DNA from 2 places in the Phycicoccus sp. Root563 genome. Region 1 is predicted to be linked to the other one. Evidence: predicted binding sites of a transcription regulator. Region 1 holds the regulator's gene; the other holds the start of a gene.
The links. The regulator HrcA, encoded in region 1, represses chaperone genes, less so after heat shock. The targets are predictions, from matches to a motif close to TTNGCACTCGNNNNNNNCGAGTGCNAA.
Positions count from the first base shown of each region.

Region 2: groES (co-chaperone GroES) is a predicted target of HrcA. The motif match lies at 4,016-4,042, and genes of this name have one in related genera.

Region 1 covers NZ_LMGM01000002.1:212,623-224,053, forward strand. Annotated here, with positions in the region: gene ASD62_RS18315 (PhoH family protein) at 1-966, opposite strand, end outside; gene ASD62_RS18320 (histidine triad nucleotide-binding protein) at 991-1,371, opposite strand; gene ASD62_RS18325 (SigE family RNA polymerase sigma factor) at 1,442-2,050, shown strand; gene ASD62_RS18330 (Gmad2 immunoglobulin-like domain-containing protein) at 2,047-3,207, shown strand; gene ASD62_RS18335 (16S rRNA (uracil(1498)-N(3))-methyltransferase) at 3,223-3,966, opposite strand; gene dnaJ (molecular chaperone DnaJ) at 4,000-5,124, opposite strand; gene hrcA (heat-inducible transcriptional repressor HrcA) at 5,183-6,214, opposite strand; gene ASD62_RS18350 (DUF3097 domain-containing protein) at 6,425-7,300, shown strand; gene ASD62_RS18355 (DUF4870 domain-containing protein) at 7,464-7,904, shown strand; gene hemW (radical SAM family heme chaperone HemW) at 7,912-9,144, opposite strand; gene ASD62_RS18365 (ornithine cyclodeaminase) at 9,186-10,130, shown strand; gene ASD62_RS18370 (tyrosine-protein phosphatase) at 10,140-10,937, shown strand; gene ASD62_RS18375 (NUDIX hydrolase) at 10,934-11,431, shown strand, end outside.
Region 2 covers NZ_LMGM01000001.1:3,127,778-3,139,208, reverse strand. Annotated here, with positions in the region: gene ASD62_RS14965 (FtsX-like permease family protein) at 1-265, opposite strand, end outside; gene ASD62_RS14960 (ABC transporter ATP-binding protein) at 262-1,056, opposite strand; gene ASD62_RS14955 (PadR family transcriptional regulator) at 1,053-1,589, opposite strand; gene groL (chaperonin GroEL) at 1,754-3,373, opposite strand; gene groES (co-chaperone GroES) at 3,556-3,849, opposite strand; gene ASD62_RS14940 (GNAT family N-acetyltransferase) at 4,248-5,060, shown strand; gene ASD62_RS14935 (class I SAM-dependent methyltransferase) at 5,130-6,362, shown strand; gene ASD62_RS20815 (hypothetical protein) at 6,473-7,189, shown strand; gene ASD62_RS14925 (ribokinase) at 7,314-8,135, opposite strand; gene ASD62_RS14920 (nucleoside hydrolase) at 8,135-9,115, opposite strand; gene ASD62_RS14915 (hypothetical protein) at 9,138-9,719, opposite strand; gene ASD62_RS14910 (hypothetical protein) at 9,785-10,651, shown strand; gene ASD62_RS14905 (GntR family transcriptional regulator) at 10,648-11,034, shown strand; gene ASD62_RS14900 (glycoside hydrolase family 3 N-terminal domain-containing protein) at 11,076-11,431, shown strand, end outside.

The DNA.
Region 1 (11,431 bases):
GAGGCGGTGCCGGACGACGTCCTGGGGGCTGAGGACCGAGAAGTGGATGTCGTCGACTCCGGTGAGGATGTCGCGGACCACCCGCAGCCCGGAGCGCGACCCGTCGGGGAGGTCCACCTGGGTCACGTCACCGGTCACGACCATCTTGGAGCCGAACCCCAGACGGGTGAGGAACATCTTCATCTGCTCGGGCGAGGTGTTCTGGGCCTCGTCGAGGATGATGAACGCGTCGTTCAGCGTGCGGCCACGCATGTAGGCCAGCGGCGCCACCTCGATCGTCCCGGCGGCCATCAGGCGCGGGATCGACTCGGGGTCGACCATGTCGTGCAGGGCGTCGTACAGGGGACGCAGGTAGGGGTCGATCTTGTCGTTGAGCGTGCCGGGCAGGAAGCCGAGCCGCTCGCCGGCCTCGACCGCAGGACGGGTCAGGATGATCCGGTTGACCTGCTTGGCCTGCAGGGCCTGGACCGCCTTCGCCATCGCGAGGTAGGTCTTGCCCGTGCCGGCGGGACCGATGCCGAACACGACGGTGTGCTTGTCGATCGCGTCGACGTAGTGCTTCTGGTTCAGCGTCTTGGGACGGATCGTGCGACCGCGCGAGGAGACGATGTTCATCGTCAGGACGTCGGCGGGCCGTTCGGTCGTCTGGGCGCGCAGCATGCTGATCGAGCGCTCGACGGCATCGCGGTTCAGCGGCTGGCCGCCCTCGATCACGAGCAGCAGCTCGTCGATGGTCCGCTCTGCGAGGGCCACCTCGGCACTCGGGCCGGACAGGTGGAACTCGTTGCCGCGGACGTGGATCTCCAGCTGCGGGAACGCTCGCTCCATCGTGCGGAGCAGCTCGTCGCGGGGTCCGAGAAGGGTGACCATCTGGACCTGCGGAGGGATCTCGACGGTGTGGGTGGGCAGGGAGTGCGCGCCCTCGGGCGTGCCCCCCGGCGTGGTCGGTTGATCTGCTTCAGGCATGGTCCGCCCAGTCTACGGTGCCGCTCAGCCGGGCGGCCACGTCATTGCCCGCCCACCCAGCACGTGCAGGTGGGCGTGGAAGACGCTCTGCTGGGCGTCGGCACCCGTGTTGAACACCGTGCGGTAGCCGCTCTCGGCGATGCCCTCCTGCTCGGCGACCCGGGCCACCGCGGCCAGCAGGGCGGCCGCGTCCTCGGGCCGCTCGGCGGCGAGAGCGGCCGCCGTCGGCACGTGGTGGCGCGGGATGACCAGGACGTGGGTCGGGGCCTGGGGTTCGAGGTCGCGGAACGCCACCGTCGCCTCGTCCTCGTACACCACCGTGGCCGGGATCTGCCCCGCCACGATCTTGCAGAAGAGGCAGTCGGGGTCGGTGCTGCGCTCCGTCGAGGGGGTCGGATCGGTCATGCAGGCGAGGGTATCGGCGCGTCAACCTCGGACGCTGGTTGCGCGTCAAGGGAGCGTGAGACTGTTGAGCGTGGCAGAGCGCGACCCCGGTGGGGACACCCGGGGACGGCGGGGCGGTGCGGGCACCGGTGGGGCCGGCGCCAGGACCCCGGGCGCCGACGTGCCGAGCGCCGACGTCGCCATCACCGAGCTGTATGCCGCGCACTGGACCGGCCTGGTCCGCCTTGCCTGGCTCCTCCTGCGGGACGACCTCGCCGCCGAGGAGGTCGTCCAGGACGCCTTCATCGCCGTCCACCGGCGGTGGGACTCGTTGCGCAGCCACGAGAGCGCGGCCGCCTACCTGCGCCGCGCCGTGGTGAACGGCGCCCGGTCCGGCCTGCGCCACCGGGGCGTCGAGGAGCGGTACCTGACGCGCGAGCAGGGTGAGCCCACCGCATACGCACGACGCACCGAGGTCAGCGCGGAGGACCGCGCCCTCGATGCCGAAGCCACCAGCTCCATGGTCACGGCGCTCGGGCGGTTGCCCCAGCGCCAGAGAGAGGTCCTGACGATGCGCTACTACCTCGACCTGAGCGAGGCCGAGATCGCCGACGCCCTCGGCATCTCCGCCGGATCGGTCAAGGCCCACGCCCACCGCGGCCTCGCCGCCCTGCGCGACCGGATGGAGACCTCGTCATGAGCGACCGCACCGAGTTCCTGCACCCCGACTTCGAGCCGGGCGAGTTCGACCGCATCGAGCGCGAGCTGCGCCGTTCGCTGACCCAGGAGTCTGGCCGGATGCGCCCCACGGACCGGCTCGACACGATCCTGCACGAGGCCCACCGCGCCGGTCCGGTCACGGCGACCGGGGGGACCGGGATGCGTCGTTGGCTCGCGCCCGCGGCCGCGGCCGCCGTGGTGGCCGCGATCGCCGGCGGGGTGTGGCTGTCCAACCAGGACCCCACGGCGACCCCCGGGCCCCCCGCGGGCAGCCCGTCGGCGACCGTCCCGGCACCCACCGCCACCGGCCCCTCGGTCACCGACCAGCCCACCACCGCCCCCACCCAGACCTCGAGCCCGACCACGTCCCCGAACAGCGGGCCCGGTGTCGTCATGACGTTCCCGGCCTACTTCGTCGGGCCTGTCGGAGGCTCCACACCCACGTACAAGCTGTTCAGGGAGTTCATCCGCCAGGAGGTGGCAGCCGACCCCACTCCGGCGGACAAGGTGACGGTCGCGCTGACCCTGGCCATGAACGCCCAGCCCTACTCGAACACCGACGGCTACCTCCAGCCGTGGTCGGGCACCACCGTGACCGCGGCGACGGTGGCGAACGACGTCATCGAGGTGCGGCTGAGCGGTCCCGGCGCCGAGGGTTTCACCCCCGAGGTCCAGCGACTCGCGGTGCAGCAGCTCGTGTGGACCGCGGAGGCAGCAGTCGGTCGGGGCCCGCTCCCGGTCAGGTTCGAGATCGAGGGAGGCGCGACGAAGCTGTTCGGGTCGATCTCGACGGACCAGTCCTTCACCCGGCCCTCGGCGGACGAGTCCTGGAAGGACCTCGCGCCGATCTGGGTCACCGCACCGTCGCGCGACCAGGTGCTGCCGTCGGCGTCACCCGTCACGGTCAAGGGTGAGGCGAGCGTGTTCGAGGCCACCGTGGGCTGGGAGCTCACCCGAGGCACGACCTCCGTGAAGACCGGCAACGCCATGGCGACCATCGGTGCGCCCAGCCGGGGCACCTACTCCTTCTCGCTCGGCACCCTCGCGCCCGGCACCTACACGGTGAAGGTCTATGAGGCCAGCGCCAAGGACGGGTCGATCGCAGCCGAGGACTCGGTCACCTTCACGGTGAAGTAGCCCTCGCGGACGGGCTCAGCGCCAGCGCGCCGCGGCGCTGAGCACCGCGAGGGCAGCCGGTCCGGCGCTCGACGAACGCAGCACCGTCGGCCCGAGTCGCACCGTCACCGCGCCAGCAGCCTCGAGCGCGGCCACCTCCTCAGGGGTGATGCCTCCCTCGGGCCCCACGACCACGAGCACCTCGCCGGAGTCCGGAACCCGTTGCGCCGCAAGGCTCTGGATGGCGTCCTCGTGCAGCACGTATGCCGCCGCCGCGGCGCCCACACGCGCCGCCAGGGTCTTCGTCGTGGCCAGCTCCGCGACGACCGGGACGCGAGACCGGCGCGACTGCTTGGCAGCGGCGACCACAGCCGACTCCCACTTGCGACGGGCCTTGTCGCCCCGCTCCCCACGCCACTGGACGATGCAGCGCGACGCCTGCCACGGGACGACCTCGTCGACCCCGAACTCGGTCGCCGCCTCGACGGCCTGGTCGTCGCGGTCGCCCTTCGCGAGGGCCTGGACGAGGACGAACCTTGGCTCGCCCTCGGGCTCGGTGGCCAGCTCGGCGACGACCAGGTCGAGCTCGGCCCTCCCGGCTGCCACGACGTCGCACGTCGCGCGCAGCCCCAGCCCGTCAGCCAGGAGCACCCGCTCCCCCGCGGCGATGCGGCGCACCGTCGCGGCGTGCCGCCCCTCCGGCCCGTCGAGGACGACCTTCGCCCCGGGGACCGCTCCTGCGAGCAGCGCCGGGTCGACGAGGAAGAGCGGGAGGGTCATGGGAGCAGCCTGGGGCGGTGCGGGCGGGCCCCGCTACTTGGCCTTGAACGCGTCGCGGAGCTTGCCGAACAGGCCCGGGTGGGCGGGCGTCATACGACCCTCGGGGCGCTCCTCGCCGCGCAGGGCGGCGAGCTGGCGCAGGAGCTCCTCCTGCTGCTCGTCCAGCTTCGTCGGGGTCAGGATCGTCGCGTGGACGATGAGGTCGCCACGACCACCACCGCGCAGATGGGTGACACCGAGGCCACGGAGGGTCATGGCGTCACCGGACTGCGTGCCGGGCTTGATCTCGAGCTCGTTGACACCGTCGAAGGTGTCGAGCTTGAGGGTCGTGCCGAGCGCACCGGCCGTCATCGGCAGCTCGACGGTGCAGTGCAGGTCGTCGCCACGGCGCTGGAAGGTCTGGTGCGGACGGACGGCGACCTCGACGTAGAGGTCCCCTGCGGGACCGCCACCCTGGCCGACCTCACCCTCCCCCGTGAGCTGGATGCGGGTGCCGGTGTCGACGCCTGCGGGAACCTTGATCTTCAGGGTGCGACGGGTGCGGACGCGTCCGTCGCCCGAGCACTCGAAGCAGGGGCTGACGAGGACCTCGCCGTACCCCTGGCAGGTCATGCAGGGACGGGTCGTCATGACCTGCCCGAGGAACGAGCGCTGCACCTGCTGGATCTCGCCGCGACCGGCGCAGACGTCACAGGTCCGGCGGGACGTGCCCGGCTGGGCCCCGTCACCGTGGCAGGTGGAGCAGACGACCGCGGTCTCGACCGTGAGCTCCTGCTCGCCACCGAAGACGGCGTCGGCGAGGTCGAGGTCGAGCCGGATCAGGGCGTCCTGGCCGCGGCGCTGGCGCGACCGGGGGCCGCGCTGGGCCTGACCGGCACCGGCGCCGAAGAAGGCGTCCATGATGTCGCTGAAGGAGAAGCCCTGGCCGAACCCGGCGGCACCGGCGGCATACGGGTCGGCGCCCTGGTCGTAGGAGCGCTTCTTCTCCGCGTCGGAGAGCACGTCGTAGGCCTGGGAGACCTTCTTGAACTGCTCTTCCGCCTCGGGGCTGGGGTTGACGTCCGGGTGCAAGCGCCGGGCCATCTTGCGGTAGGCCCGCTTGATCTCCTCCGGCGACGCGTCCTTGGAGACGCCCAGGTCCTGGTAGTAGTCGTTCAACGAGAGTCCTTGTCAGTGGTGCGAGGGGTGGATCGGTGAGCCCGGTCGGGCACAGGCGTCACTGCGCCAGGATCCGGGAGACGTACGTGGCGACTGCCCGAACCGACGCCATCGTCGTGGGGTAGTCCATGCGGGTGGGGCCGAGGACGCCGAGGCCCGCGACCAGGTCGGAGCCGCTGCCGTACTCGGTGGCGACGACCGAGGTCGACTGCAGTCCGGCGAACGGGTTCTCGTGCCCGATGCGGACCGAGACGGCGTCGCTCGTCTCCCTGGCGGTGCCGAGCAGCTTGAGCAGCACGACGTGCTGCTCGAGCGCCTCGAGCACCGGGCCGATGCTGAGGGGGAAGTCGGTGCCGACGCGCGCGAGGTTCGACGTGCCTGCCAGCACGACGCGCTCCTCGCGCTCCTCGACCAGGGCGTCCTCCAGGGAGCGGACGACGGCCCGGACGAGGTCGCGGTCGGCCGGCTCGAACTCCTCCGGCAGCGACTCGAGGGAGGCGGCTGCGTCGACCAGGCGCTGGCCCACGGCGCTGGCGTTGATCTTCGCTCGCACCAGCCCCAGGGTGGCCTCGCCCTCGGTCGTGGACAGGTCGTGGGTCGTCTCGATGACCCTCTGCTCGACGCGGCCGGTGTTGACGATGAGCACGACCATCAGCCTGGTCGCGCCCATCGGCACGAACTCGATGTGCCGCACCGACGAGCGGGTCAACGAGGGGTACTGCATGACCGCGACCTGCCGCGTCAGCGAGGACAGCAGCCGCACGGTGCGGGCCACGACGTCGTCGAGGTCGACCGCCCCCTCGAGGAACTGGGCGATGGCGGAGCGCTCGGCCGGCGACATCGGCTTCACCGAGCTCAGGCGGTCGACGAACAAGCGGTAGCCGGCATCCGTGGGCACGCGCCCGGCGCTCGTGTGGGGGGCTGCGATCAGCCCCTCCTCCTCGAGGGCGGCCATGTCGTTGCGGACGGTGGCGGCGGAGACCCCGAGGTGATGGCGCTCGAGGAGGGCCTTGGACCCCACGGGTTCGGAGGTCTCGACGTAGTCCTGCACGATCGCGCGCAGCACGGCGAGACGGCGTTCCTCACTCATCGGACACCTCCTTTGCGGTCGGACTGGAGACGGGACTTGAGTCGGCGCTGGCGACGGGTGGCAGCAGGCGGGTCCGGGTCGGGCGGCCGACGCCGGCTCTGCTGGCACTCATGCTCAGCGAGTGCCAAGTCTACGGTGTTCCCGGGTCCGGGGCCGCACCGGCGGCGCGTCCTCTCCGGTGGCGTCGGCCACGCGGCATACGCTGCGTCGGTGTCCGACCGCTATGGCTCCGATGTCCTCTCCGGCGACTGGAAGGTTCCCCCGAGGGGACGCTCCCGCGAGGTGGAGGCCGAGACCGGCCTGGTCGTCGAGGACGTCGACACCGGGTGGTGCGGCGCCGTCGTGCGCGTCGAGAAGGCCGGCGGCATGCGCGTGGTGCACCTCGAGGACCGCCGCGGCCGCACCAAGGGGTTCCCGATGGGGCCCGGTTTCCTGCTCGACGGGGCCCCGGTGATCCTCACGCCGCCGACCGCTGCCGCCCGCGCGAAGCTCGCCGAGGCGAAGGCGGCGACTGCGCGGACGGCGTCCGGGTCGAGGGCGGTCGAGGGCGCCAAGGCGCGGGTCGCGAGCGGCTCACGGATCTTCGTCGAGGGCCGCCACGACGCCGAGCTCGTCGAGAAGGTCTGGGGGGACGACCTGCGCATCGAGGGAGTCGTCGTCGAGATGCTCGACGGCGTGGACGACCTCGCCGGGGCCATCCGTGACTTCCGTCCCGGCCCCGGCCAGCGGATGGGGGTCCTCGTCGACCACCTCCTGCCCGGCACCAAGGAGGACAAGGTCGTCCAGGCGTGCCGCAGGGGCCCGTATGCCGCGCACGTCAAGATCCTGGGCCACCCGTACGTCGACGTCTGGCAGTCGGTGCGCCCGGAGCGACTGGGCCTGCAGCAGTGGCCCGTCATCCCACGGGGCCAGTCGTGGAAGCACGGGATCTGCCGTCACCTCGGCTGGCAGGCCGACAGCCAGGCCGACATCGCCCGGGCGTGGAAGCAGATCCTCGGCACGGTGCGGTCGTACGCCGACCTCGAGCCCACCCTGCTGGCCAGTGTCGAGGAGCTCATCGACTTCGTGACCGAGCCGGGGCACTGAACCGGGCACTGAACCGGGGCACTGAACCGGGGCACTGAACCGGGGCACGGTCGGGGTCGACCCTGACGCACCCCTGACCCGCCCCTCGCCAGACCCCGAAAGTCCTGTCTGCACGGGTCGTCATGCGTTTCACTGGTGGAAGACACCACCACGGAGGAACACCATGACCGAACAACCGCAGCCCCAGGCCCCCGGCTCCCAGTCGGTGCCGCCGCCCCCCGGTCCGTCCGGACCGCCCCCGGTCTACGGCTCCGGCCCCAAGCCGATGTCGCAGCAGGACGAGAAGACCTGGGCGACCCTGGCCCACCTGGCTCCCTTCGCCGCCGCCCTCGTCGGGCTGCCGTTCCTGGGACCACTGATCGTCTTCCTGCTCCTCAAGGACCGTGGACCGTTCGTGCGGGCCCACGCCGCCCAGGCGCTGAACTTCCAGATCATCACCACCATCGCGCTGTGGGTCTTCGGACTGCTGTCGTTCGTGCTCATCGGGATCCCGTTCGTGATCGCCACGGGGATCGCCTGGATCGTCCTGCCGATCATCGCGGCGATCAAGGCCAACAACGGTGAGTGGTACCGCTACCCGTTCACGCCCGAGCTGGTGAAGTGACCTCGGGCTAACGCAGCCCGAGCAACCGCCGCACCACGGTGTCGGCCAGCAGGCGGCCCTGCCTCGTCAGCACGACCCGCTGACGGCGCAGGGCCGCTGCCGCGTCCACGAGCTCGTCGGCGATGAGACCTGCGACAGCCGTCCGCCCTTCCTGCTGGAGGTCGTCGATCGGCAGTCCCTCGACCAGGCGTACCCCGAGCAGCACGCGCTCGTCGTAGCGCTGCTCGTCGGTGAGCGTCTCGCGGCCGTGGGCCGGGCTCGTGCCGGGTGAGGCGACGCGGGCGGCATACGCGTTAGGGTGCTTGACGTTCCACCACCGCACGCCGCCGACGTGGCTGTGCGCGCCGGGGCCGACCCCCCACCAGTTGCCGTCGGCCCAGTAGCCCTCGTTGTGGCGGCAGCGGGCGTCCTCGCGAGTGGCCCAGTTGCTCACCTCGTACCAGCCGAAGCCTGCGGCGGTGAGGTGCTCGTCGGCGATCTCGTACTTCGCCGCCTCGTCGTCGTCCTCCGGCGCCGGCACCTGCCCCCGACGGACCTGGGCGGCCAGCTTGGTGCCGTCCTCGACGACGAGGGCGTAGGCCGAGACGTGGTCGGGTGCGAGGTCGGTCGCGGTGCGCAGGCTGGTGCGCCAGTCGTCCAGGCTCTCCCCCGGCGTTCCGTAGATGAGGTCGAGGCTCACCTGCAGACCCGCGGACCGGGCCGCGTCGACGGCGCGGGCGACGTTGGCCGGGTCATGGGTGCGTTCGAGGGTGCGCAGCACGTGCGGCACCGCGGACTGCATGCCGAGCGACACCCGGGTGAACCCGGCATCGGCCAGCACGCGAAGGCCCTCGGGAGTCACGGAGTCGGGGTTCGCCTCGGTCGTCACCTCGGCATCACCGGCCAGCCCGAACCGGTCCCGTATGCCGTGCAGCATGCTCGCGAGGTCGGCGGCGGCCAGCATCGTCGGCGTCCCGCCGCCGACGAACACGGTCTGCACCTCGGGTGCCCGGTCGCCAAGGACCGAGGCGGCGAGGTCGAGCTCCCGGACCGCCGCACCCGCGAACGTCGCCACGCTCGCACCGTCGTTGCCGAGCTCGGTCAGCGTGTAGGTGTTGAAGTCGCAGTAGCCGCAGCGCACCGAGCAGAACGGCACGTGCAGGTAGATCCCGAACGGCCGGGACGGCAGGGTCGCCAGGGCCGACTCGGGCAGGAGACCGTCCGCGGGCGCGGGGTCGCCGTCGGGCAGGGCGCTGGGCATGTGGCCATCCTCTCAGCCTGCCGCGCAGCTACCGTCGTCGGATGCGCCACCTCTCCGACGCGGACGTCGAGGCCCTGCTCCCCCCGCCGGCCGAGGCATTGCGCCTCGTGCACGACGCGCTCGTCGCCCTGTCCCGGGGTGAGGCCGAGGTGCCGCCGAAGCCGACCGTCCACGCACCCGGCGGAGCGTTCGCGAATGCCATGCCCGCGGCATACCCGGCTCGAAACCTGTTGGGGTGCAAGTGGATCAGCATCTTCCCGGACAACCCGTCGCAGGGGCTCCCGACCGTCAGCGGGCTCATGGTCGTCAACGACGGTCGGACCGGAGCTCCCCGGGCCGTCATGTCCGCCGGCGCCCTGACGGCAGCCCGGACGGCCGCGGTCTCGGGTGCCTGCATCGCTGCGCTCGCCGCGACCGGTGCGCCCGCGGGCTTCACCGGTGCCGGCCTGCAGGCACGTTCGCACCTGCGCGTGCTGGAGGCGCTGGGTCACCTCGACGTCACCGTGTACGCGCGGCGCGCCGACGCCCGGGCTCAGCTGATGGCGTGGGCGGAGGAGCACGTCCCCCGGGTACGGCTTCGCGTCACCGACGACGCGCGGGAAGCCGTCCTGGGACGCCCGGTCGTGGTCACTGGACTGTCGATCGGGCTGACCGGCGCCGAGCTCGACCCGTCGTGGATCGCCACGGACGCGCTGGTCCTGCCGCTGGACTACGCCAGCTCGGTGGGTCCGGCGCTGGCGCGAGCCTCGGTGCTCGCGGCTGACCACGTCCCGCAGTTCGAGGCGGTGCGGGTCGCCGGCACGCTCGGTGAGTACCCGGCGACGACGACGTGGACCGGCTCGCTGCTCGACCAGGCGCGACCCGACGGACGCATCGTCTGCCAGAACCTCGGCAACGGCCTCAGTGACCTGGTCGTCGCCGCAGCGGTGGCCGACGCCGCCGAGGCACAGGGTGCCGGACACCCGGTGGACACCGGGTCCGCGTAGGGTCCAAGGGTGAGCACCTCCCGCTGGATCGACCTCGACGGTGTCGTCAACATGCGTGACGTGGGCGGGCTGCCCACCACCGACGGAGGCACCGTCGCCACTGGACGGCTGTTGCGTTCGGACAACCTGCAGGACCTCAGCGACGCCGACATCGACCACCTCGTCGAGGTCGTCGGGGTCAGCGACATCGTCGACCTGCGCAGCAACGTCGAGGTCCACATCGAGGGCCCGGCACCACTGCAGGTGCGCGGACTGGCGGCGCACCACCGGTACTCCCTCTTCCGCGACGACGAGCGCGAGATCACCGCCGGGGACGCCCTGGTCGTGCCGTGGTCGAAGAAGAACCAGAAGGAGGCCGACGCCCGTCCCCGGCTCGATGACGACTACTGGGCCAGCCACTACCTCGGCTACCTCGTCGACCGGCCGGACTCGATCCTCGGAGCCCTGGAGGTCATCTCCCGAGCGCAGGGAGCCACGGTCGTGCACTGCGCGGCCGGCAAGGACCGCACCGGCACCGTCGTGGGCCTGGCCCTGTCGGTCGCCGGCGTCTCCGACGAGGACGTCGTCGCCGACTACGTCGCGACCGGTGAACGCATCGAGCAGATCGTGGGCCGGCTCATGGCGAGACCCGCGTACGGCGAGGTGCTCAAGGACCAGCCGATGGACCACCACCGCCCCAAGCCCGAGACGATGACCCGCATCCTCACGGTGCTCCGCGAGCGCCACGGCGGTGCCGCCGGTTGGCTGCAGGAGCAGGGCTGGAGCGTCGGCCAGGTCGAGGCGCTCCGCGGCCACCTGCGCGCATGACCTCCGCCGACGACGCAGACCGTCGCCCGCGCGGGCGACGGCGCGCCATGCGCGTGCTCCTCGTCGACGACCGTGACCGCCTGCTGCTCTTCCGGGACAGCGACCCCGGTATGACGCCCGTGCCCCGCTGGTGGATCACCCCCGGCGGCGGCGTCGAGCCCGACGAGTCGGATGTCGAGGCTGCGGTGCGCGAGGTGTTCGAGGAGACCGGCGTGCAGGTCCCGGCGCAGGACCTGGTCGGTCCGTTGGCCACCCGGGTCGTCGTCCACGGTTACAGCGACGTGGTGACGACCCAGGACGAGGCGTTCTGGTACGTCCGGGTGCCCGCCTTCGAGGTGAGCACCGCCGGGCACACCGAGCAGGAGCTGCTGACGATGACCGACCACCGGTGGTGGAGCCGGGCCGAGCTCGAGGCCACCGACGAAGAGGTCTGGCCGCGCACCGTGCTCGAGCTCTGGTCGCTGGCGGACGACTTCGCCTCCGGTGCCACGACT
Region 2 (11,431 bases), on a different contig from region 1:
GCGGCGAGCCGACGCGCGCCCCGAGCGCGGTGAGCACCAGGGCCGGGAGGCTGAGCAGGCCCAGGGCGGCAGCCGTGCCGCCGTGCAGCCCGGCGTCGTTGAGGACCTGGACCCGGTAGGAGGCGCCGTCCGGGATGGCCACGACGACCGCCGCGGTCAGCAGGATGAACGCGCTGAGGGCAGCCCCGAGCGTGGTGATCGAGAACCGCAGCCGGTCGACGCGCCCCCCGACCAGTGCCCAGCGGAGGGCATCCCCGAAGGTCACGACCGCGCCCTCACGGCCACGGGCGAGCCGACGGCCGCCACGGTCCCACCGGCGAGCCGTCCGTCGCGCACCTCGACGTCGCGGTCGCAGTACGCCGCCACCCGGGCCTCATGGGTGACGAGCACCACCGTGGTGCCGTGGTCGCGTGCGGCCTCGACGAGGGCGGCGAGGACCTCCTCGGCGGCGATCGAGTCCAGGGCACCCGTCGGCTCGTCCGCGAACAGCACCGCAGGCTCGGCGACCATGGCCCGCGCCACGGCGACGCGCTGCGCCTGGCCACCCGACATCTGGCCGGGTCGGTGGTCGGCGACGTCTCCCACGCCGAACCGGTGCAGCCAGGTCTGGGCCCGGTCCAGCGCCTCGGCCCGCCGCATCCGACCGAGCAGCAGCGGGAGGGCGACGTTCTCGACGGCGGGGAGCTCCTCGACGAGCTGGCCGAACTGGAACAGCACGCCGAACTCCTCCCGTCGCAGCCGCGACCGCACCTTCTCGGACTCCGCACTGATGACTCGCTCGCCGAACCGCACGGTCCCCATGTCCGGCTTCAGCACCCCGGCGAGGCACAGGAGCAGCGAGGACTTGCCCGACCCCGACGGGCCGGTCACGGCCAGGACCTCACCCTGCCGGACGTCGAGGTCGACACCGCGCAGGGCCGGCGTGAGGCCGTAGGTCAGCTCGAGCCCCCTCGCCGACAGCACCGTCGTCGGTGGCGCGCAGGCGTGGCCCCCCTCGCCGCCGATCCCCTGCGATACCTCGCGTGCACCGTCCCCGTCCATGGCCCCCTCCGTCATGCCCCCAGCTCCTCTCTCAGCGTGGTGACGCGGCGCAGCGCCGCGTCCATCCACGTCAGGTCCGCATCCAGGTGCGCCAGCGCGTAGTCCGCCGCGAGCACCTCGTGCACCGACGCCCCGGGCGCCGTCTTCGCCGTCGTGAACGCGCGCATCCGCACGAGGTGGGCCGCCCGCTGTGCCCGCAGGAAGGCCTCCGCACCCGCCTCGTCGCCGAGCAGCAGGGCGAGCGTGACCTTCACGGCGAACGGGTTGGTCACGTGCTCGGACGGCTCGTCGGTCGTGGCGAGCCACTGGGCCAGCTCGGCCCGTCCTGCGTCGGTGATCCCGTACGCGGTCCGGTCCGGCCCGTCGACGCGCTGCACCGCCAGGGGCGCGATGAGCCCCCGGCGGTGCAGTCGCTCGAGGGTGGAGTAGACCACCCCGAACGCCAACGGTTTCGCCTGGGGGAACCGTTCGTCGTGGTCCCGCTTCAGGTCGTACCCGTGTCGCTGCCCCCTGCTCAGCAGCCCGAGTAGCACGTGTCCCGTCGACATGACGTGGACTATTCACCAGATGAATAGAGAGGGTCAAGCACCCTCGGCTGCGTGTGTGCGCAACGCCCCACCGCATACGGGCACGCGCGAGGGCCCGCCCCCACCGTGGTGGGGACGGGCCCTCGAGAGGTATGGCGCGGGGAGCCCGCGCCGGTCAGCCCCGGTCAGTGACCGTGGCCGTGGCCGTGGCCGCCACCGGCGGGCTCGGACTCCTCTTCCTTCTTCTCCACGACGAGGGTGTCGGTGGTCAGGACCATCGACGCGATCGACGCGGCGTTGCGCAGGGCGGAGCGGGTGACCTTGACCGGGTCGATGACGCCGGCCTTGATCAGGTTGACGTACTCGCCGGTCGCCGCGTTGAGGCCGTTGCCGGGCTCGAGCTCGGCGACCTTGGAGACGGCGACGTAGCCCTCGAGGCCGGCGTTCTCGGCGATCCAGCGCAGCGGCTCGGCCGCGGCCTTCTTGACGATCAGCGAACCGGTCGCCTCGTCGCCCTCGAGACCGAGGTCGTCGATGGCGGAGGAGGCGTGGACGAGGGCGGAGCCGCCACCGGCGACGATGCCCTCCTCGATGGCCGCGCGGGTCGCCGAGATGGCGTCCTCGATGCGGTGCTTCTTCTCCTTGAGCTCCACCTCGGTGTGGGCACCCACCTTGATGACGCAGACGCCACCGGCGAGCTTGGCGAGGCGCTCCTGGAGCTTCTCGCGGTCCCAGTCGGAGTCGGTGCGCTCGATCTCGGCCTTGATCTGGTTGACGCGGCCGTCGACGTCGGACTTGTCGCCGCCGCCGTCGATGATCGTCGTGTTGTCCTTGGTGACGACGACGCGGCGGGCCTGGCCCAGCACGTCGAGGTCGGCCTGGTCGAGCTTGAGGCCGACCTCCTCGGAGATCACCTGGCCGCCCGTGAGGACGGCGATGTCCTGCAGCATCGCCTTGCGGCGGTCACCGAAGCCGGGCGCCTTGACCGCGACGACGTTGAACGTGCCACGGATCTTGTTGACCACCAGGGTCGACAGCGCCTCGCCGTCGATGTCCTCGGCGATGATCAGCAGCGGCTTGCCGGACTTGACGACCTTCTCCAGCACCGGGAGCACGTCGGAGATCGCCGAGATCTTGCCCTGGTTGATGAGAATGTAGGCGTCCTCGACCACGGCCTCCATGCGCTCGGCGTCGGAGACGAAGTAGGGCGAGATGTAGCCCTTGTCGAACTGCATGCCCTCGGTGAACTCGAGCTCGGTCGTCGCGGTCGAGGACTCCTCGACCGTGATGACGCCGTCCTTGCCGACCTTGTCGAACGCGTCGGCGATGGTGGAGCCGATGACCTGGTCCTGCGCGGAGAGCGCGGCGACCTGGGCGATCTCCTCCTTGCCCTCGATCTCGCGGGCGGTCTCGAGCAGGCGGGCGGACACGGCCTCGACGGCCTTGTCGATGCCGCGCTTGAGGCCGGACGGGGCGGCACCCGCGGCGACGTTGCGCAGGCCCTCCTTGACCATGGCCTGCGCGAGCACGGTGGCGGTGGTGGTGCCGTCACCCGCGACGTCGTTCGTCTTGGTGGCGACCTCCTTGGCGAGCTGGGCGCCGAGGTTCTCGTACGGGTCCTCGAGCTCGACCTCACGGGCGATGGTGACACCGTCGTTCGTGATCGTGGGGGCTCCCCACTTCTTGTCGATGACGACGTTGCGACCCTTCGGGCCGAGCGTCACCTTGACTGCGTTCGCGAGCGCGTCGACTCCGCGCTCAAGCGACTTGCGAGCTGAGTCGTTGAACTCAAGCGTCTTGGCCATTGAGTGTCCTTCTGTTCATGGGGATTCAGCGGGGTGCCGGCTGACGGCGCAGCCGGGACCGGCTGGGCTGAACGGGGTGGTGCGGTGCTGGCAGGGAGCTGCCAGCGGGCTGACGAACGACAGCACGCCCCGGGCGGGACCCCAGCGGGGCCCGCCGGGGCGTGCTGTCAGCGGTGCAGGTGTCAGCCGACGATGGCGAGGATGTCGCGCGCGGACAGGATGAGGTACTCCTCGCCGCCGTGCTTGATCTCGGTGCCGCCGTACTTGCTGTAGATGACCCGGTCGCCGACGGTGACGTCGAGCGGGACGCGGTTGCCGTTGTCGTCGATCCGGCCGGGACCGATCGCGAGGACCTCGCCCTCCTGGGGCTTCTCCTTCGCGGTGTCCGGGATGACGAGACCGGACGCAGTGGTCTGCTCGGCCTCGACGGACTTGACGACGATGCGGTCTTCGAGCGGCTTGATGGAAACCGACACGATGGTGACCTCCCCTTCGGGAATGTCGAAAGTGGACAGGGTGGATGGTGCTGGTACTTCAGGTGGTGCCGAGCTGCGGCCGGAGCGGTCGCCGTCGCGGGGATCGACCGACTGGCTGCGTTAGCACTCGACGAACCTGAGTGCCAACGCAAATCTAGGCTCGCGGTTAGCACTCGGTCAACTCGAGTGCCAGACGTTCTCCTCGCGTTCGCCGAGGGCTGACACCGCGGCGGCGCCGCCTGCCGGCCGGACGGCCGGATCGCCCTGGGCAAACCAGTTGCCAGCGAGGGGCCACAGGGGGCAGGTTCGACCCCGTGACCGACCCCGTGACCGACCCCGTGACCGACCCCGCGACCGACCCACCGACCGACCCTGTGACCGATCCCCTGACCCGCCCCGTGAGCGACCCCGCCGCCCTGCTGAGGGCCTACGACCACCAGCTCCGGGACGAGGCCGAGACGCCGTCGGCCGTCGCCGTGGAGCGGCTGGGACCGCTGCGCCTCGCCACCTTCCGGGGCGGCCGCGGCTTCATCACGTACTCCACGTTGGACGAGGACGGCCGCCCGGCGACGCAGGAGTCGGTCCTCGCGCTGGTGGACGGCGCCCTCGCGCACTACACCGCCTCGCCCGACATCCACCGGGTCGAGTGGAAGACCCGCGGCCACGACCACGCACCGGGCCTGCACGAGGCGCTCGTCGGCCACGGGTTCGTGCCGGACGAGCCCGAGTCCGTGATGGTCGGGGAGGCGGCCCTGCTCGCCGTGGACGTCGAGCTCCCCGCTGGTGTGGTCGTCCGGCAGGTCACGGACGAGGACGACGTGCGGGCCATGTGCGCGATGCAGGCCGAGGTGTTCGGCGACACCCCCGAGTTCGCCGCCGAGATCCTCCTGCAGGTCCTGCACCGACTCCGCACCCGTGACGACATGGAGATGTGGGTGGCCGAGGCCGACGGCACGATCGTGAGCGCGGGCCGCCTCGAGCCCGTGGCCGGCAGCGAGTTCGCCGGGATCTGGGGTGGCGCCACGCTCCCCGAGTGGAGGGGCAAGGGCATCTACCGCGCGCTGACCGCCGCGCGGGCCCGGTCGGCGCTGCGTCACGGCAAGCGCTACATCAACAGCGACTCGACGGAGTTCTCGCGCCCGATCCTCGAGCGCTCCGGCCTGGTCAAGGTCTCCACGACGACCCCCTACGAGTGGCGCCGCGACACCTGATCCCCCACCGCGGCGCAGGCCCGGCCCGACCTCCCACGCGGCCCCGCGGCATACGCCAGAATGCTCGCCATGGACCTCCCCCTGCTCCGCCGGCTCACGACCGGTGAGGGGTGGGGGCTGCTCCAGTCGCTGCCGCCCTACGACGAGGCGACCGCCCTGCCGCTGCAGCAGCGCCTGAGGGACGCGGGGTTCGAGCCCGACCTCGTGGCGGCCGCGCTCAACCAGGCCCGGCTGCGCGAGAAGGCGACCGCGAAGTTCGGGACGTTCGCCCGCGGCATGGTCTTCACCTCCGACGGGCTCGAGCAGGCCACCCGGCTCGGGGTCGCGGCCCAGCACGCCCAGCGGTTCCGGGCGGCAGGCATCCACACGGTCCACGACCTCGGCTGCGGCATCGGCGCCGACGCCATGGCGATGGCCGGGCTCGACCTGCGGGTGCGGGCGATCGACGCCGACGAGGTCACGGCCGCCATCGCCGCGGTCAACCTGCGCCACTGGCCGGACTCCGGCGCCGAGGTGGGGCTCGCCGAGGAGTTCACCCCGCCGGCCGGTGAGGGCGCGCGCGGCGTCGGCCTCTGGCTCGACCCCGCCAGGCGCACCCCCGGCGTCGCCGACATCACCGGGCGCACCCGTCGCCTGTTCCGGCTCGAGGAGATCTCCCCCTCCTGGGAGACCGTGCTGGAGCTCGCCAAGGCGCTGCCCGCGACCGGCGCGAAGCTCAGCCCGGGGTTCCCGCACGCCGCCGTGCCCGCCGGGTCCGAGGCGCAGTGGACCTCCGTCGACGGCGAGGTCGTGGAGTGCACCGTCTGGTTCGGTCCGCTGGTCCGCACGGCCGGGCGCACCGCGGCGGTGCTCCGTGAGGGCTCCTCCCCCGTCCTCGTGACGGAGCAGGACGGGGACCCGACCACCCCCTCCCTGGGCAACCTCGCCGAGGTCGGCGCCTGGCTGTACGAACCCGACAAGGCGGTGCTGCGGGCCGGCCTCGTCTCAGCGCTCACCGCGGCGACCGGCGGTGCCGAGCTCGACGCCGGCGTGGGGTACGTCGGCTCCTCCCGATCCGTCGATGTCCCCTTCGCCCGCCGGTATGCCGTGGTGGAGGCCATGCCGTTCAACGTCAAGGCCCTGCGCGGCTGGCTCCGGGACCACGGCATCGACCGCCTGACCATCAAGAAGCGCGGCGTCAGCGTGGACGCCGACCTCCTGCGGCGCCAGCTGAGGCTCCCTGCGAAGGGGCGGACGGAGGCGGTCGTCGTCCTGACCCGGGTGCGCAGCAACCAGGTCGCGCTCATCGTCAAGCCCTCCTGAGCGCCTCGACCGGCCGCAAACCAGCCCGACGACAGGCAAACGACCACCGACGCCACGACGCGCCGACGGGGTTGGCCACCCCCGTGAGGCCTGCCCTAGCCTCGACGGCAATGTCTTCCGAGAAGCACGGCTCCGGCCGCCACCGTGGTGCGGGCCCGAGCCCCACGTCCCTGGTGGCCACCCTCTGGCGGCGCCCCGCCCACCGCTCGACCCTCAAGGGTCTCGGCCTGGCCGCCACCGCGATCGGGGTCGCCACCGCGTTCGCGACGCCGCCCTCCACACCGGGCTACCAGCTGACGGCCGAGGAGCGGACCCCCGCCCGCGCCGTCGCCTCGGCGGCCGCCGCGCCCCACCCGGTCGACCAGTTCGGCGTCATCGGTTTCTCGGCCCAGGCCCTGCCGAAGCCCCAGGCGACCGCCGCACCGGACCTGACACCGAGGAAGACGTCCGAGCGCGTGCCCACGCGGGTGTCGCGCGGTGCGAACTACTCCCGGGCCGGCCTCGGCGCCCTCTCCGGGATGTCCGCGAACGCCGTCGCCGTCGTCAACGAGATCCACGCGTCGTTCCCGCAGATCAGCACCATCGGTGGCTACCGGGCGGGCGATCCCGGCGACCACGGCTCCGGCCACGCCGTCGACATCATGTGCAGCACCTCGCAGGGCGACGCGGTCGCCGCTCACCTGCAGGGCATGGCCAGCACCCTGAACATCAAGTACCTGATCTGGAAGCAGCGGATCTGGTACCCCGGCGGGAGCTGGAAGCCGATGGAGGACCGCGGCAGCCCCACCCAGAACCACATGGACCACGTGCACGTCTCGGTCGACTAGACCGTCGTGTGGCCGGCGCTCGGCGCGACGCCGCCACGGTTCGAGGTATTCGACCACCGGGCTCCGGTAGGCGAATACCTCGACCCAGGGGCAGGCCCACCGGGTCGGGTCGAGCCAGGGCTCCTCAGAGGGCCGGGTCGGACTGCGCCCCGGTCCGCCGCACGGCAGCGGCGCCCGCGTCGCTCGCCCGGCTGACCGCCTCGGCTCGGTCCGCACCCTCGGCGAGTGCTGCCGCCAGGGCGCCGCAGAACGCGTCACCGGCACCGGTCGTGTCCACGACGTCGGCACCGGCGACGGGCGTCCCGTCGTGGCGCACCCCGTCCCAGCTCGACCCCTCCCCACCGAACGTCACCAGCAGCGACGTCGGCACGACGTCGGAGTCGGCGAGCTGCATCGCCTCGTGCTCGTTGACCACAAGGGGGTCGGCGAGCTGGGCCACGTCGTGCGGGAGGGCTGCATACGGGGCGGCGTTGATGACCACGCGCGCACCCCGACCGTGCGCGGCCCTCGCTGCCCTGGCCACGACCTGGACCGGCACCTCGAGCTGGGCGAGGAGGACGTCGCCGGGCCCGAGGTCGGGCAGGTCGGCGGTGACGTGCGCGTTGGCACCGGCGATGACGACGATGGAGTTCTCCGCGTCGTCGTCCACGACGATCCAGGCCTGCCCGGTGGGGGTGCCCGCGACGACCCGGACCGCGTCCACGTCGATCCCCCTGCCGCGCAGGCGCTCGACGTATGCCGCGCCGGGTTCGTCGTCGCCCACGGCGCCCACGAGCACGACGTCGGCGCCGGCCTCCGCCGCCGCCAAGGCCTGGTTGCCGCCCTTGCCCCCGGCGTAGCGCTCGACCCCACCGTCGGCGAGGACGGTCTCCCCCGGCCGTGGATGCCGCTCGACGTGGGTGACGAGGTCGACGTTGAGCGACCCGAGGACGACGACGCGGCCCATCAGCTGGTCCTTCCGGAGACGGTGTCGAGCCAGAGCCGGGCGTAGCGCTCGGCATCGATCCCGAGGCAGACGTCGATGGTGGAGCGCGCCCGCCCGTGCGGGTCGTGCGAGAGGTCACCGGTCCAGTCGCGCCGGTCGACGATGGTGCGGCCGCGGGACCAGGTGCCGGCGAGCTCGACGCGGACCGGCAGCTGCTCTCGCTGCACGCCTTCGGGGGCGAGGACGGCACAGACCGCCCCGGCGTCGCCGATGGTGGCGGTGTCCGCACCGAACCGGTCGCAGGCGAACGTGATGAGCCGGCCGGCGAGCTCGGCCGCGCCGTGACCACCGGACGCGACCAGCTCGGCCGCTCGGGCCCGCGTGACGAGCGGCGCGTAGAAGACGTCGAGGCCGTACATCGTGACGGCGATGCCGAGGTCGGCGCAGGCGTCGAGGACGACCGCGGCCGCCTCGGGGTCGTGGAAGACGTTGAACTCCGCCGAGGCGGTCGCGTTGCCCACGTACGCCGACCCGCCCATGAACACGATCTCGCGCAGTCCGCGGGCGACGTCGGGGTAGGTGCGCAGCAGGAGGGCGATGTTCGTCAGGGGCGCCAGCGGGACGAGGGTGACGAGGTCGTCGCCTCCTCGCGCAGCCGCGTCGAGGAGCACGTCCCGGAGCACCTCGACAGCGTGCCGCGGGTCGGGACGCCGCTGCGACCTCGGCCAGTCGAGGTCGCCCATGCCGTCCTGACCGTGGACGTGGCGCGCGTCGACCGGATCCTCGAGCAGGGGCCGTTCCGCACCTCTGGCCACGACGACGTCGTCCCGACCGGCGGCGTCGAGGACCGTGAGGGTGTTGGTCACCACCGCGTCGACCGGCGCGTTGCCACCGACGCACGTGACGGCGCGCAGCTCCAGCCCCGGGTGCAGGGCGGCCAGCAGGAGGGCGCAGGCGTCGTCGACACCGGTGTCGACGTCGAGGACCACGGGGACAGCCATGGCGCGATCCTGCCAGAGAGGTCTAGGGCAGGCCCTGCCCGCAGGACGACAGCACCATGTCCTCCATCGACATCACCGGGTAGACCACCGTCTCCATCTGTCCCCACGGGCGGTCCACGACGACCCCCACCCCTCCACCGGTGTTCGGTGACTTCGCCAGGGCCTTGCGCGCCGACGGCACCGCGGCCCGGCAGTCGGTCGCGACGAAGGACAGCCTGACCTTCTGCTGCCCCCTCGGCGAGAGGCGGATGTCCTTCGGGTCCACCTTCTCGACCTGCACACCCTTGACCAGGCTCGTCCAGCGCACGACGTGCACCGGCGTGACGCCGTCGTTGTGCAGCGTGAACTCCATGAACGACCGGCCGTCCGTGTCCGACCCGCCACCGGCGCCGTTCCCGCCCGAGAGGCGGGCCGAGACGAGGCCCGACAGGAGCAGCGCCGTCGTGCCGACGGCCAGTATCGCCACCACGGCTGCTGCCCGCACCAGCGCCGGTCGCTCCCGCACCGAGGCGCGCTCCGCCTCGACCTCGAGGTCCCGCCACACCTCGTCGCTCACGCCGTAGGCCGTCGAGGCCCCCCGGCCACCCCCGTGCTGATCCGTCATGCGCGGCAATGTATCACTGTGTTGCTACATTGACACAAGACCTGAAGGTGCTGCATCGTGGCCGCATGCTCAACCGCTTCGTCTTCATGTTCGCCGGAGCCGTGCTCGGGGCCGTCCTCCTGACCATCGTCGCCTCCGCCACGACCGCTCCGGTGACCCTGGTCCGGACGCGCCGGTTCGCCCGCCGCCAGGAGCTGCTCGTAACGAGCAGCAACGGCCCGCTGGTGGTGCGCGCACTCGCCGTGACGCACCGGTGGCGGGTCCTGGGGCTCACGACCGGTCTCGTGCTGGGGGTCCTCTGGGCGCTGCGCGACGCCCGGCTGACCATCAGCTTCTCCGCGGGCTTCCTCGGGTGGTTCGTCGGCGCGGTCGTCGCCGAGTGGCGCCTCGCCGGCCTGCCCGTCGAGGGCGGCCGCCGCACGGCGTCGCTGACCCGGCGCACGGTCCGGGGCTACCTCCGGATGGACAGCACCGTGTTGCTGGCCCTCGCCTGCCTCGCCCTCGCCGGGCTGGCCGTCGCCGTCGTCGCGCGGTCCGACGGGGACGGTGCTGTCGTGGCCCAGGCCGCGGCCTGGCTCCTCGTCGCCGCGCTCGGGCTGGGCGCCCTCTGGGCCACGCTCCTGCGCGTCGTCTCGCGACCCCAGCCCGGGTCCAGCGCCGAGCTCGTCGCGGCCGACGACGCCCTGCGGGCCCGGAGCGCCAACGTCCTCGCCGGCTCGGCCATCGTCGCAGCCGGATACCCCGCGGCGAGCCTGCTGACGCTCATGGCCGACCCTGCGTCGACCGACTCCGTCTCGGCGTGGGGGGCGGCAAGCCTCACCTGCCTGGTCGCCACCGTGGTCGTCGGCTGGTTGGTCGCCGTGCGCCGCAGCCCGGTCCGCACCCGTCCCGCCGCTGACGTCGTCGCGACCTCGCCCGGGGTCGCCCCGTGACCGGTGCCGTCGTCATCGACATCGACACCGAGAGCGCGGTCCCGGCGTTCGAACAGCTGCGCACCCAGCTGGCCGACATGATCCGCTCCGGCGCGCTCGAGACGGGGACCCGCCTCCCGAGCATCCGCCAGCTGGCGTCCGACCTGGGCCTGGCACCGGGCACGGTGGCTCGCGCCTTCCGCGAGCTGGAGTCGGACGCCCTCGTGACCAGCCGCGTGCGCCACGGCACGGTGGTGGCGCCCGCGCGCCATACGGCATCGCAGTCGCGCAGCCAGGTCGAGGAGGCGGCGCGCGGGTTCGCCCTCGCGGCCCGCCGGCTCGGGCTCTCCGACCAGGACGCGCTCGAGGCGGTGCGGGTCCAGCTCGGGCGGATCGCCACCTGAGCGGTTTCGTGGTGGCGAGACCACCGGGATAGGTTCGATCGGTGAGAGCCCGCACCGCCCGTCCCCTGCGCGCCCTCGGCGTCGCCTCGCTCGCGGCCCTCCTCGCGGCCGGCTGCGACACCGCCACCCGCACGTCGTCCGCGCCCACCACGTCCGGCGTGTCCTCGACGAGCACCCCGCCGACCACCTCCCCGACGTCCGCGAGCGGATCGAGCAGCACGTCGACGAGTTCCACCCCGAGCAGCACCACGACGACCCCGGCACCCTCCTGCGGCCAACGCCTCGCCAGCAAACTCACGCCGGCCCAACGGGCGGGCCAGCTGCTCATGGTCGGCCTGCAGCCCACCGGGAGCTCGAGTCGCCTTGCAGCACAGGTGAAGTCGCAACACCTCGGCGG